2 regions of the Streptomyces sp. NPDC049627 genome follow, and region 2 is predicted to be linked to the other one. Evidence: riboswitches for the same ligand, from Rfam matches in the RefSeq annotation. Region 2 holds a riboswitch; the other holds the start of a gene.
The links. A riboswitch is a leader RNA that binds a small molecule or an ion and turns the genes downstream of it on or off. The one in region 2 is predicted to bind S-adenosylmethionine.
Positions count from the first base shown of each region.

Region 1: it holds a riboswitch for S-adenosylmethionine, as region 2 does, so the genes downstream of both, ACIBU0_RS24355 (aminotransferase class V-fold PLP-dependent enzyme) here and thrC (threonine synthase) in region 2, are expected to answer to the same signal.

Region 1 covers NZ_JBITLW010000008.1:496,835-504,265, reverse strand. Annotated here, with positions in the region: gene ACIBU0_RS24380 (heme-copper oxidase subunit III) at 1-49, shown strand, start outside; gene ACIBU0_RS24375 (c-type cytochrome) at 129-941, shown strand; gene ACIBU0_RS24370 (Rieske 2Fe-2S domain-containing protein) at 938-1,987, shown strand; gene ACIBU0_RS24365 (cytochrome bc complex cytochrome b subunit) at 1,984-3,621, shown strand; gene trpD (anthranilate phosphoribosyltransferase) at 3,764-4,828, shown strand; SAM riboswitch class IV at 4,901-5,017, shown strand; gene ACIBU0_RS24355 (aminotransferase class V-fold PLP-dependent enzyme) at 5,162-6,523, shown strand; gene ACIBU0_RS24350 (PQQ-binding-like beta-propeller repeat protein) at 6,600-7,431, shown strand, end outside.
Region 2 covers NZ_JBITLW010000006.1:149,184-156,614, reverse strand. Annotated here, with positions in the region: gene ACIBU0_RS17795 (NADH:flavin oxidoreductase) at 1-349, opposite strand, end outside; gene ACIBU0_RS17790 (class I SAM-dependent methyltransferase) at 538-1,209, shown strand; gene groL (chaperonin GroEL) at 1,287-2,909, opposite strand; gene ACIBU0_RS17780 (cold-shock protein) at 3,266-3,472, opposite strand; gene ACIBU0_RS17775 (MoaD/ThiS family protein) at 3,915-4,190, opposite strand; gene thrC (threonine synthase) at 4,299-5,582, opposite strand; SAM riboswitch class I at 5,601-5,767, opposite strand; gene ACIBU0_RS17765 (glucosyl-3-phosphoglycerate synthase) at 5,928-6,872, shown strand; gene ACIBU0_RS17760 (trehalose-6-phosphate synthase) at 6,980-7,431, shown strand, end outside.

The sequences.
Region 1 (7,431 bases), on a different contig from region 2:
CGATGTCGTCTGGATCGGCCTCTTCGCCACGATCTACATGATCAAGTAGCCGGGCCCGATCCCGCGCGCGTTCCACAACGCACATACCGCAAGCATCGACGCAGAAGATCCTGACACCGGGGTAATCCGTGAAAAAGCTCTCCGCACGACGACGCCATCCGCTGGCGGCGGTCGTCGTCCTACTCCTCGCGCTGGCGTGCACGGGGGGGCTGTACGCCGTGTTCGCTCCCGCGGACAAGGCGCAGGCCGAGGAAACCGCCCAGTCCCTCACCATCGAGGAGGGCAAGAAGCTCTACACCGTCGGCTGCGCCAGCTGCCACGGAACCGGCGGTCAGGGCACCTCCGACGGTCCTAGCCTGGTGGGCGTCGGCGCCGCCGCCGTCGACTTCCAGGTGTCGACGGGCCGTATGCCGGCCGCCACCTCCCAGGGCGCCCAGGTCCCGAGCAAGAAGAACATCTACTCGCAGGCCGAGATCGACCAGCTCGCCGCGTACATCGCCTCGCTGGGTGCCGGCCCGTCCGTCCCGACCGAGGAGCAGTACGGCTCCGAGGGAGCGGACATCGCCAAGGGCGGCGAGCTCTTCCGCAACAACTGCGCCCAGTGCCACAACTTCACCGGCAAGGGCGGCGCGCTGACGCACGGCAAGTACGCGCCGACGCTCGAGGGCGTCGACCCGAAGCACATCTACGAGGCCATGCAGACCGGCCCGCAGAACATGCCGTCGTTCCCCGACACCACGCTGTCGGAGCAGAACAAGAAGGACATCATCGCGTACCTGAACGCGGTCAACAGCGATGAGACGGTCAACCCGGGTGGTCTGGAGCTGGGCGGCCTCGGCCCGGTCAGTGAGGGCCTCTTCGCCTGGATCTTCGGTCTCGGCGCATTGATCGCGGTCGCCGTCTGGGTCGCCGCTCGGACCGCAAAGGCCAAGAAGTCATGAGTAGCCAAGACATTCCAGAAGAGAACCTGCCCGCTGAGCAGGACGTCACCGTCGCGGTAGCGGACGAGAAGGACCCCTTCGCCGACCCCGGCCTGCCGCCCCACGAGCACCGGATCCAGGACATCGACGAGCGGGCCGCCAGGCGGTCCGAGCGCACGGTCGCCCTGCTGTTCACGGTGTCGATGCTGGCCACCGTCGGCTTCATCGCCTCGTACGTCGCGATCCCGCACGACAAGTCGATCTTCGTCTTCCCGATCGGTCACCTCAACGCGTTGAACTTCGCGCTGGGTCTGACCCTCGGCGGGGCGCTGTTCTGCATCGGCGCGGGCGCGGTCCACTGGGCCCGCACCCTGATGTCCGATGTGGAGGTCGCCGACGACCGGCACCCGATCGAGGCGTCGCCCGAGGTCAAGGCCAAGGTCATGGCCGACTTCAAGCAGGGCGCCAAGGAGTCCGCGCTGGGTCGCCGCAAGCTGATCCGCAACACGATGTTCGGCGCGTTGGCCCTGTTCCCGCTCTCCGGTGTCGTGCTGCTGCGCGACCTCGGCCCGCTGCCCGGCACCAAGCTGCGCCACACCCTGTGGTCCAAGGGCAAGCTGCTCGTCAACATGAACACCAACGAGCCGCTGCGTCCCTCGGACGTCGCGGTCGGCTCCCTCACCTTCGCGAAGCCGGAGGGCCTGGAGGAGCACGACCACGACTTCCAGAACGAGATCGCCAAGGCCGCCCTGATGATCGTCCGGCTCCAGCCCGACGACATCAAGGACAAGCAAGAGCTTGAGTGGTCGCACCAGGGCATCGTCGCGTACTCGAAGATCTGCACCCACGTCGGTTGCCCGATCTCCCTGTACGAGCAGCAGACGCACCACGTGCTCTGCCCCTGCCACCAGTCCACCTTCGACCTCTCCGACGGTGCCCGAGTGATCTTCGGCCCCGCCGGTCACGCCCTGCCGCAGCTGCGCATCGGTGTGAACGACGAGGGCTACCTCGAGGCGCTCGGCGACTTCGAAGAGCCCGTCGGTCCTGCTTTCTGGGAGCGCGGATGAGCACTACGACGACCCCCGAGTCCCGCTCTCGCGGGAAGGCACCGGCCGGCGAGCGCGTCGCCGACTGGGCCGACGGCCGACTGGGGATCTACTCCCTGGCCAAGGCCAACATGCGCAAGATCTTCCCCGACCACTGGTCGTTCATGCTGGGTGAGGTCTGCCTCTACAGCTTCATCATCATCATCCTCACGGGTGTGTACCTGACGCTGTTCTTCCACCCGTCGATGAACGAGGTGGAGTACCACGGCAGTTACGTCCCGCTGCAGGGACAGCTGATGAGTGAGGCGTTCAGCTCGACCCTGCACATCTCCTTCGACGTGCGCGGCGGTCTGCTCATCCGGCAGATCCACCACTGGGCGGCGCTGATCTTCCTCGCCGGCATGTTCGTGCACATGATGCGCGTGTTCTTCACCGGCGCGTTCCGCAAGCCGCGTGAGATCAACTGGCTGTTCGGCTTCCTGCTGTTCGTCCTGGGCATGTTCACCGGTTTCACCGGCTACTCGCTCCCGGACGACCTGCTCTCCGGTACGGGTGTGCGCTTCACCGAGGGCGCGATCCTGTCCATGCCGATCGTCGGCACGTACATCTCGTTCTTCCTCTTCGGCGGCGAGTTCCCGGGCGTCGACTTCGTGGCCCGCTTCTACTCGATCCACATCCTGCTGCTGCCGGGCATCATGCTCGGCCTGGTGGTCGGCCACCTGATCCTGGTCTTCTACCACAAGCACACGCAGTTCGCGGGCCCCGGCAAGAACAACAAGAACGTCGTCGGCATGCCGCTGCTGCCGGTCTACATGGCCAAGGCCGGAGGCTTCTTCTTCCTGGTCTTCGGTGTCATCGCGGCCATCGCGGCGGTCGCGCAGATCAACCCGATCTGGGCGATGGGCCCCTACCGTCCGGACCAGGTGTCCACCGGCGCCCAGCCCGACTGGTACATGGGCTTCGCCGAGGGTCTGGTCCGCTACATGCCGGGCTGGGAGATCAACCTCTGGGGTCACACGCTGGTCCTGGGTGTGTTCATCCCGCTGGTGCTCTTCGGTGTGGTCCTCGCGGCGATCGCGCTGTACCCGTTCATCGAGTCCTGGGTCACCGGGGACAAGCGCGAGCACCACATCCTGGACCGTCCGCGCAACGCTCCGACGCGTACCGGCTTCGGTGTCGCCTGGATCACCGTGTACATGATCGGCCTGGTCGGTGGTGGCAACGACCTGTGGGCCACCCACTTCCACCTGTCGATCAACGCGGTCACCTGGTTCGTCCGGATCGGGTTCTTCGCCGGACCGGTCCTCGCGTTCATCATCACCAGGCGGATCTGCCTCGGCCTGCAGCGCCGGGACAAGGACAAGGTGCTGCACGGCCGCGAGTCGGGCATCATCAAGCGCCTGCCGCACGGTGAGTTCATCGAGGTGCACGAGCCCCTCAGCCAGGACGCGCTGCACACCCTCACCGCGCACGAGCAGTACAAGCCGCTCGAGATCGGCCCGACGGTCGACGAGAACGGCGTCGAGCGCAAGGTGAAGGGCTCCCAGAAGCTGCGCGCCAAGCTCAGCAAGGCGTACTTCGGTGAGGACGGCCAGGTCCCCAAGCCGACCGTCGAGGAGTACAAGGAGATCACGAGCGGCCACGGCCACCACTGATCGCTTCGCTGCGCCACGCCACGGCAGAAGGGCCCCGTCCGGTGTTCGGACGGGGCCCTTCGCCATGCCCCGTGGCTGGATAGGGTGGACCTCGTTGAGATTCTCGTCCCGTAGTGCGGGACGCCTGACCCTGGAGCGGCTTATGAGCGCTGTGACCCCCGCTGGAGGCGACACCGCGGCGGGCCGTTCCTGGCCCCTGCTGCTGAACGGCCTGCTGGACGGCCGGGACCTGAGCGCCGACGACACGGCGTGGGCGATGGACCTCATCATGCGCGGCGAGGCGACGGACGCGCAGATCGCCGGGTTCGTGGTGGCGCTGCGGGCCAAGGGAGAGACCGTCGAGGAGATCGCGGGTCTCGTCCGGACGATGTACGAGCACGCGAACGTGATCGAGGTGTCGGGCCCGACCGTCGACATCGTCGGCACGGGCGGCGACGGCGCGAAGACGGTGAACATCTCCACGATGTCGTCGATCGTCATCGCCGGCACGGGCGCCAAGGTCGTCAAGCACGGGAACCGGGCGGCGTCCTCGGCATCGGGCGCCTCGGATGTGCTGGAGAAGCTCGGCGTCAACCTGGAGCTGACGCCGCAGCGGGTGGCCGAGGTCGCGGAGGAGGCCGGGATCACCTTCTGCTTCGCGGTGAAGTTCCACCCGTCACTGCGCCATGTGGCGGCTGCGCGGGGTCAGTTGGGCATCCGGACCACCTTCAACGTCCTCGGTCCGCTGACCAACCCGGCGAAGGTGAAGGCCCAGGCGGTCGGCGTGGCCGACCCGCGCATGGCGCCGATCGTCGCGGGCGTCTTCGCCGAGCGCGGCAACTCCTCCCTGGTGTTCCGCGGCGACGACGGCCTCGACGAGCTCACCACGACCTCCACGTCCCGGGTGTGGGTGGTGCGCGACGGCAAGGTGACCGAGGAGACCTTCGACCCGCGCGACGTCGGCATCGACCTGGTGCCGGTGGAGGCGCTGCGGGGCGCGGACGCGTCGTACAACGCCGACGTGGCGCTGCGCCTGCTGAACGGCGAGACGGGCCCCGTCCGGGACGCCGTACTGCTCAACTCGGCCGCCGCACTGGTGGCTTTGAACCCGACGGACGCCCCCCTCACCGAGCAGATCCGGGCCGGGATGGCGAAGGCGGCGGAGTCGATCGACTCGGGGGCGGCCAAGCGGACCCTCGACCGCTGGGTGGCGGCCAGCAACGCATAGCTGCGGGAGGGCGGTCCCGTAATTCGGACACGAGTTGCGGGACCGCGATCACTTCGCGTACGTTCCTGTCCAGGTCATGAGTGACAGTCATGAGGCCCCGGCCGACTGTCCGGCAACCCTCCGTCCGTGGCGGGGTGCCCCGGGTGAAGACCAGGCCGTAGGCAGCGAGGTCTACGGCAAGCGCGGGCCCCTCTCGAAACCAGGGGTCCTGGTCGTTCGAGGGAGTCTTCCGTGAGCAAGCGAATGCGATAGGGCTGCTGAGCCCCGCCTCCGCGCACCCTTTTTCTCTTCTCCGCGTGCCCTCAACTCGCATGCGCTTCACGGGAGTTCCCCATGTCTGTCTTCACCGCTGCCGCCGACCAGACCGTTTGCACCCCTCTGCCCGTTCTGGGCAGTGACGTCACCGTCCCGCTCGTCACCGGCGGCGAGGTCACCTACGCCGCGCTCGACTACGCCGCCAGCGCGCCCGCCCTCAAGCGCGTCTGGGACGACGTCGCCGCCTACGCGCCGTACTACGGCAGCGTTCACCGCGGCGCCGGCTACCTCTCGCAGCTCTCCACCGACCTGTTCGAGAACGCCCGCAGGACGGTCGCCGAGTTCCTCGACTGCCGGGACACCGACCAGGTGGTCTTCACCCGCTCCACCACGGACTCGCTCAACCTCCTCGCCGCCGCCCTCCCGGCCGACTGCCAGGTCTTCGTCTTCGAGACCGAGCACCACGCCTCCCTGCTGCCCTGGCGCGACGCCCGCGTCACCTACCTCAACGCCCCCCGCACCCCGCGCCAGGCCGTCGAGACCCTGGAGCGCGCCCTCGCCGACCGCGACCCCCATGGCCCGGCCCTGGTCTGCGTCACCGGCGCCTCGAACGTCACCGGCGAGCTGTGGCCGGTGCGCGAGCTCGCGGCGGCCGCGCACGCGCACGGCGCCCGGATCGTCCTGGACGCCGCCCAGCTGGCCCCGCACCACCCGGTGAGCGTCCGTGACCTCGACGTCGACTGGGTCGCCTTCTCCGGCCACAAGCTGTACGCCCCCTTCGGCTCGGGTGTCCTGGCCGGCCGCGCCGACTGGCTGCAGACGGCCGAGCCGTACCTCGCGGGCGGCGGCGCCAGCCGCAAGGTCGCCCGGCGCGAGGACGGGGGAGTGGACGTGGAGTGGCACCAGAGCGCCGCCCGCCACGAGGCCGGCTCCCCGAACGTCATCGGCGCCTACTCCATCGCCTCCGCCTGCAAGGCCCTCACCGAGGCGGGCTTCGACAACCTCGTCGCCCGCGAGCAGGGCCTGATCGAGAAGGTGCGGGCCGGGCTCGCCGAGGTCCCCGAGGTCCGGATCCTCTCCCTCTTCGGCGACGACGCCCCGCGCGTCGGCGTCATCTCCTTCGTCGTCGACGGCTGGAACAGCTCCCACTTCGCCGCCGCGCTCTCCGCCGAGTACGGCATCGGCGTGCGCGACGGCCTGTTCTGCGCCCACCCGCTGGTCCGGACCCTGCTGGGCAGCGACCCGCAGACGCAGGGCGAGTGCGGTGCTCCGGAGGCGGCGCCCGGCGAGAAGTCCCTCAACGCGATCCGGGTCAGCTTCGGGGCGGGCACGCCCGACGAGCATGTCGAGCGTTTCGTGACGGCCGTACGCGAACTCGTACGGGACGGTGCGAAGTGGAACTACCGCACCGTGGAAGGCCGTTGCGTCCCCGCCGTCTGACCATGTGACCGTGGAGTACGTCGTACGATCCTCCCCGTCCGCCGGTCGGCGATCAAGCGATGGGGGAGTCGTGCACGTGCTGCGGCAGTCGGATCCGCGCCGGATCGGCCCGTACCAGGTGGAGGGCAGACTCGGCGCGGGCGGCATGGGCGAGGTCTATCTGGCCGAGTCCCGGTCGGGGCTCCGGCTCGCCGTCAAGGTGGTGCGCCCCGAGCATGCCCAGGACCGTATGTTCCGGGCCCGCTTCCGGCAGGAGGTGCGGGCCGCACGGACGGTCGGCGGCGCCGGTACGTACACCGCGCGTGTCGTCGACGCCGACACCGAGGCCGAACGTCCCTGGATGGCAACGGAGTTCGTCGACGGGCCGAACCTGCGGGACGCGGTGCTGGACCACGGCCCGCTCCCCGAGGACGCGGTCCTCACCCTCGCGGCGGCGCTCGGCGAGGCCCTCGGCGCGATCCACGGCAAGGGCATGGTCCACCGCGACCTCAAGCCGTCCAACATCCTCCTCGCGGCCGACGGCCCCCGCGTGATCGACTTCGGGATCGTACGGGCCCTGGAGGCGACCTCGCTGACCAGAACCGGCACCATCGTCGGCTCGGTCGGCTACGTCTCGCCGGAGCAGATCCGCAACGGCGCCGAGGTGGGCCCGGCCAGCGACGTCTTCTCGCTGGGCGCCGTCCTCGCGTACGCCGCCGGCGGCCGTGCTCCCTTCGGTGAGGGTCAGGACTCGGTGATCCTGCTGCGGATCCTGACCGGGGACTTCGATCTGACCGGGGTGCCGAAGCGGGTGCTGCCGCTCGTCGAGTCCTGCCTGAACGCCGAGCCGGAGGAACGGCCCACCCCGCGGGCCGTGGTCGAGGCCGCCGGCCACACCGGGCGCTCACTGCGGGACAGCACCCGCCCGG
Region 2 (7,431 bases):
TGCCGATGTGCCACAGCTGCGGCACGATCGTGCCGCCCGCCGCGTGCACCGCCTCGGCGACCTGCGCCCAGCCCGCCAGCTGCTCCTCACCGTGGAACCGCGGGACCCGGCTGCTCTGCCCGGCGGAATCGTGGCCGACGTAGGTGCCCTCGGTGACGATCAGGCCCACGCCCGCGGCGGCACGGCGGGCGTAGTACGACACCACGTCCTCGCCGGGGACGCCACCCGGGGAGAACATGCGCGTCATCGGCGCCATCACGATGCGGTTGGGGACGGTCAGACCGTTGATCACGGTCGGCCGGGACAGAATCTGGGCCGCACGGGAGGCGGAGGTCTCGGTGACGGTCACGTGGAGGGCTCCTCGGGAGTGGCGGGGTCGGCCGGCGACTGGAAACCGGCTGGTATGTGCGCACGCATTGTTGCAGCTACTTAATCAACTGCCTATGCGCTGCCCCACATTCCGCGTCCCGCCGCGTCCGGCTGTGAGCCGGGCCACCCCACGCCCCGGCACACCTCGTCCGCCCCGAGAATGTCCCCATGCCGAAGCCCCCGCTGGTCTCCGCGAGCAAGCTGGAGCGATCCTCCGTGGTCGCCAACAACACGATGAACCGCGAGCGCGGTCTCGCTGGAGTGAACAGTTACGCCCGTGAGCTGGGCTTCGATCCCCTCGCCCGGCTGGCCGACCGCCCCACCGCCCCGTCCTGGCTGGACCTGTGCAGCGGAGAGGGGCGTGCCCTGCGCGAGGCCGCCTCGGCCCTCCCCGATGACGCGGTGCTCACCGGCGTCGACCTGGTGGGCCCGCTCGCCCCGACCCCGGCCCCGCCCTCCGTGGAGGAGGTAGTGGCCTCCGTCTCCTCCTGGGCGCCGACTCGGCCGTACGACCTGATCACCTGTGTGCATGGTTTGCACTACATCGGCGACCAGCTCGGTCTCCTCGCCCGCGCCGCCTCCTGGCTCGCCCCCGGCGGACTGCTGGCCGCGCACTTCGACCCGGAGTCGGTCCGGTGGGCCGACGGGGCGGCGGCGGGGCGGGCGGCGATCGCGGCCCTGCGCGCGGCCGGGTTCCGGTACAGCGCCCGGCATCACCGGCTCACCCTCGACGGCGGGCGCGAAGTGACGCTCCCGTTCCGGTATCTCGGTGCCGACCCCGCCGCCGGGCCGAACTACACGGGCCAGTCCGCCGTCGGCTCGTACTACGACCCCTGCTGAAACGCCCGAGGGCGGCACCCCCTGCCCGCGCAGGAAGTGCCGCCCTCGGTAAGGACGTTGATCAACCGTCAGGCCGATCAGAAGTCCATGTCACCGCCCGGCATACCGCCACCGGCGGGCGCGGCGGCCTTCTCCGGCTTGTCGGCGATGACGGCCTCGGTGGTGAGGAACAGCGCGGCGATCGACGCGGCGTTCTGCAGCGCGGAACGCGTCACCTTCGCCGGGTCGATGATGCCCTCGGCGACCAGGTCGACGTACTCGCCGGTCGCGGCGTTGAGGCCGTGACCCGGGGTGAGGTTGCGGACCTTCTCCACCACGACGCCGCCCTCGAGGCCGGCGTTGACGGCGATCTGCTTCAGCGGGGCCTCAAGAGCGAGCTTGACGGCGGCAGCGCCGGTCGCCTCGTCACCCTCCAGCTCCAGCTTCTCGAAGACACCGGAAGCCTGCAGCAGGGCCACGCCACCACCGGCGACGATGCCCTCCTCGACGGCCGCCTTGGCGTTGCGCACGGCGTCCTCGATGCGGTGCTTGCGCTCCTTGAGCTCCACCTCGGTGGCGGCACCGGCCTTGATGACCGCGACACCGCCGGCGAGCTTCGCCAGGCGCTCCTGCAGCTTCTCGCGGTCGTAGTCCGAGTCGCTGTTCTCGATCTCGGCGCGGATCTGGTTCACGCGGCCCGCGACCTGCTCGCTGGCGCCGGCACCGTCGACGATGGTGGTCTCGTCCTTGGTGATGACGACCTTGCGGGCCTTGCCCAGGAGGTCGAGGGTGGCGTTCTCCAGCTTGAGGCCGACCTCCTCGGAGATGACCTCGCCGCCCGTGAGGATGGCGATGTCGCCGAGCATGGCCTTGCGGCGGTCACCGAAGCCCGGGGCCTTGACGGCGACGGACTTGAAGGTGCCGCGGATCTTGTTGACGACCAGGGTCGACAGGGCCTCGCCCTCGACGTCCTCGGCGATGATCAGCAGCGGCTTGCCCGACTGCATGACCTTCTCAAGCAGCGGGAGCAGGTCCTTGACCGAGGAGATCTTGGAGTTGGCGATCAGGATGTACGGGTCGTCGAGGACGGCCTCCATACGCTCCATGTCGGTGGCGAAGTACGCCGAGATGTAGCCCTTGTCGAAGCGCATACCCTCGGTGAGCTCCAGCTCCAGACCGAAGGTCTGGGACTCCTCGACGGTGATGACGCCTTCCTTGCCGACCTTGTCCATCGCCTCGGCGATGAGCTCGCCGATCTGGGTGTCGGCGGCAGAGATGGAGGCCGTGGAAGCGATCTGCTCCTTGGTCTCGACGTCCTTCGCCTGCTCCAGCAGGGCGGCGGAGACGGCCTCGACGGCACGCTCGATGCCGCGCTTGAGGGCCATCGGGTTGGCGCCGGCGGCTACGTTGCGCAGACCCTCCTTGACCAGGGCCTGGGCGAGAACGGTCGCGGTGGTCGTACCGTCACCGGCGACGTCGTCCGTCTTCTTGGCGACTTCCTTGACCAGCTCGGCGCCGATCTTCTCGTACGGGTCCTCGAGCTCGATCTCCTTGGCGATGGAGACACCGTCGTTGGTGATCGTGGGGGCGCCCCACTTCTTCTCGAGGACGACGTTGCGACCCTTGGGGCCGAGCGTCACCTTGACGGCGTCCGCGAGCTGGTTCATGCCGCGCTCGAGGCCGCGCCGCGCCTCCTCGTCGAACGCGATGATCTTGGCCATGTGAAGTGGTCCCTCCAGGACTGGGGGTGATTCCTTCGGACCGCGCCCGCGCCCGCGACGGACGGCACGCATGCCTCGTGGTTCCTTGCCCCACCTGGCCTGCGGGCCTCACCGACCCGGTCCTTCTTTGTCACTCTCACCTTCAGAGTGCTAACGCAATGATTAGCACTCGCCCCCTGCGAGTGCAAGCGGCTCTCGGGGATCGGGCGGGGTCGTCAGCCTCCCGCGAACAGGCCCGGAGCAGGTCCCGAACGGATCCCGAACGGCCGCCGGCCCCGGGCATGGCGAAGGGCCCGCACCCCGGGAGGTGCGAGCCCTTCGAAGAAGAACGTCGCTGAGTTGAGTCGACGCGTGCTTCAGCTGGTCGCCAGACGGACCATGTCCGCCTGCGGCCCCTTCTGGCCCTGCGAGATCTCAAAATCGACCCGCTGACCTTCCTCCAGGGTGCGGTAGCCGTCCATCTGGATCGCGCTGTAGTGGACGAAAACATCCGCACCACCGTCGACCGCGATGAAGCCGTACCCCTTCTCCGCGTTGAACCACTTGACGGTGCCCTGAGCCATGCCTAACTCCCCTATTACTGGCCCTTGCACAGATCCACACTTCGCGGATCCGGGTCAGACCTCACCCCCCATCGGTCGGGGGCGTGCGCCGGAACGCGTCGACCGCGGCTGAATGTATCTGCCCAACTGCCGTCTGCAACAGGTCAATCGGACGAGAAATCCGGGCACGACCGGTCGGGAATGTGGGGACAATTCCCCTGACTTCAGGTCAAGTCGGACCCGGCAAAGGGAACAAAAGCCGCAAAAAACCCGCACACTTTGGCTACTTCTTGTCGGGCATACGGCAGAAATGAAGGGCTGCCGACCTGCGGATCGGCGGCACGTTCCCCAACTGTACCTCGCTCAACCACACAGAATTGCCCCCTCCGCTTCTCTCACGGAGGGGGCAATTCGATGAACTCTCAGTAACTCGTGTTACCGATGGTAATGATCGGTCATTCGGTCAGCCGCCGGCGACGGCCGGAATGATGGAGACACCGGCACCGTCAGGCGTCGCCGTCTCCAGCCCCTGCTCGAAACGGACGTCGTCGTCATTGACGTACACGTTGACGAACCGACGCAGCTTGCCCTGGTCGTCGAGAACGCGGGCCGCGATACCCGTGTGGTTCTTCTCCAGGTCGGCGATGACCTCGGCGAGGGTCGCGCCCTCGGCGGCGACCTCGGCCTGGCCACCCGTGTAGGTGCGCAGGATGGTGGGGATGCGGACGTTGACGCTCACGATGGAACCTCCGGTCAGGTGAACAGGCCTAAGGGGCGCGGGGCTGTGTTCAATTTGTGGCTTCGCCGCGTGGGCGCGACCAGCCCCCACCGGCCCGCAGACGAACGACTATGCGAGTCCGGCCTCGCGGAACGAGTCCAGGTTGGGACGAATGGTCGCAGTAAGCCCCGTACCGGCCACCGCGTCCAGCGTCTTGAGCCCATCGCCGGTGTTCAGCACAACCGTCGTCTTCGTCGGGTCGAGCACACCGTTCTCGATCAGCTTGCGCGTCACACCCACGGTCACCCCACCGGCGGTCTCCGCGAAGATGCCCTCGGTCCTGGCGAGAACCTTGATCGCGTCGACGACCTGCTCGTCCGTCACGTCCTCCACGAACCCGCCCGTACGGCGCGCGATGTCCAGGACGTACGGCCCGTCGGCCGGGTTGCCGATGGCCAGCGACTTGGCGATGGTGTTCGGCTTCTGCGGGCGGACCACGTCGTGGCCGGCCTTGAAGGCGGTGGACACCGGCGAGCAGCCCTCGGCCTGCGCGCCGAAGATCTTGTACGGCTTGTCCTCGACGAGCCCGAGCTTGATCAGCTCCTGCAGACCCTTGTCGATCTTCGTGAGCTGGGAGCCGGAGGCGATCGGGACGACCAGCTGGTCGGGGAGCTGCCAGCCGAGCTGCTCGCAGATCTCGTACGCCAGGGTCTTGGAGCCCTCGGCGTAGTACGGCCGCAGATTGACGTTGACGAAGCCCCAGCCCTCGCCGGCCGGGTCGCCGATCAGCTCGGAGCAGAAGCGGTTCACGTCGTCGTAGTTGCCCTCGATGCCGACGAGCTCGCCGCCGTACACCGCGGCCATGACGACCTTGCCCTGCTCCAGGTCGTGCGGGATGAACACGCAGGACCGGAAGCCGGCGCGGGCCGCCGCGGCACCCACCGCGCCGGCGAGGTTGCCGGTCGAGGAGCACGAGAGGGTCGTGAAGCCGAAGGCGCGCGCCGCCTCCAGCGCCTGGGCCACCACCCGGTCCTTGAAGGAGTGCGTCGGGTTACCGGAGTCGTCCTTCACATACAAACCGCCGGTGACGCCGAGCTCGCGCGCGAGGTTGTCGGCCTTGACGAGCTTGGTCCAGCCGGGGTTGAGGTTCGGCTTGTCGGCCACGTCGGCGGGGACGGGCAGCAGGGGGGCGTAACGCCAGATGTTCGCGGGTCCCGCCTCGATCTGCTTGCGGAGCTCCTCGGTGTCGTAGGCCGAGAAGTCGTACGCGATCTCCAGCGGGCCGAAACACTCCTCGCACGCGAAGACCGGGCCGAGCGGGACGCGGTGACCGCACTCGCGGCAGGACAGCGCCGCGGCGGGACCGAGGTCTACGGTGGAATCGGTGGTGCTTGCAACAGTCTGCACAGCCATGTGAGGCGAGGCCCTTTCTCCTCATCTTCCTCACGACGCATCTCGCCGTGAGACGGATTTGGCACCTTCCCTAGCCGGGAGCCTCGCGGAGCCGATCGACGGTGATGCGGCGATCGCTACGAGAGCCGACTGGAGGGTTGCCGGGGCTTCATCGGGCCGTTTCCCTCTGCCCCTCTGGATGAGCTGTATGTGGTTGTTAACAACGGTTGACCCCGGACATGCGATGGTCATCCGCGTTGTTCAAGACTGTAACCGAAGGCCAGGACAGTTGAGATAGTCGTCCGAACCGCGAGATGGATCACACGGTTAGCAGATGTGATCACGAACAGTGAGGAGCCACAGACTGTGCTGGAAGAAGTCGAGCGCTGGCTGAGCACCCGCTCCTGGTCCGTGACCGATCGCCCGCTGCACCAGATCCTGGCCGCCAAGCAGCGTACGGGTCAGTCGGTCTCCGTCGTCCTGCCCGCGCTCAACGAGGAGGAGACGGTCGGCGACATCGTCGCGGTCATCCGTCACGACCTCATGCAGCAGGTTCCGCTGGTCGACGAGATCGTCGTCGTCGACTCGGGGTCCACCGACCGCACCTCCGAGGTGGCCGCCGCCGCGGGCGCGACCGTGGTGCACCGGGACGAGATCCTCCCGCGCATCCCGGCCGTGCCCGGCAAAGGCGAGGTCCTGTGGCGCTCCCTGCTCGCCACGACCGGGGACATCGTCTGTTTCATCGACGCCGACCTGAAGGAGTTCTCCTCCGACTTCGTCTCCGGCATCGTCGGCCCGCTGCTCACCGACCCCGACGTGGACCTGGTCAAGGGCATGTACGACCGTCCGCTCGGCGGGGCGGCCGGCCAGGGCGGCCGGGTGACGGAGCTCATGGCCCGCCCGCTGCTGAACATGCACTGGCCGCAGCTGGCCGGTTTCGTGCAGCCGCTCGGCGGCGAGTACGCGGCCCGCCGCTCCCTGCTGGAACAGCTCCCGTTCCCCGTCGGGTACGGCGTCGAGCTGGGCATGCTGGTCGACGCCCTGCACCTGGTGGGCCTGGACGCCCTGGCCCAGGTGGACGTGGGCGTCCGCAAACACCGCCACCAGGACGGGCAGGCCCTCGGCCGGATGTCCGCCGCGATCTACCGCACGGCCCAGCTGCGACTGGCTCGCGGGCATCTGATCCGGCCCTCCCTCACCCAGTTCGAGCGGGGCGAGGACGGGTTCGAGCCGCGCACGTACTCCGTGGACACGGAGGAACGGCCGCCGATGGTGGAGATCGCGGAGTACGCGACGCGGAAGGTCGCGTGACGTCCCGGTACGGGCTGTATTCCGGTCATGATCCGGCCGTATGCGGAACCCGCCACTGAGCGGAACCGCACGTTTGAGCGTTTCGGGGCCGGGCTAGGTTGAGGCGTATGGCTACCACGCAGGATGCGCAGGGTGCTGCCAAGGTGCTGGTCGCGTCGAACCGAGGCCCGGTCTCGTACGAAGTGCGCGACGACGGCTCGCTGCACTCCAGAAGAGGAGGCGGCGGAGTCGTCTCCGGGCTGTCGGCGATCGGGCCGGACGCCGGCGCCCTATGGGTGTGCTCGGCACTGTCCGACGGTGACCGCGAGGCGGTGCGGCGCGGGGTCGGCGAGGACGGCGTGCTGATGCTGGACATCCCGGCCGACGTGCACGCCGACGCCTACAACGGCATCGCCAACTCGGTCCTCTGGTTCGTCCACCACATGCTCTACCAGACGCCGCTGGAGCCGGTCTTCGACGCGGAGTTCCGGCGCCAGTGGGCGTCGTACGAGACGTACAACCGCGCCTTCGCCGAGGCGCTGGCCGGGCAGGCGGCGCCGGGGGCGGCGGTGCTGGTGCA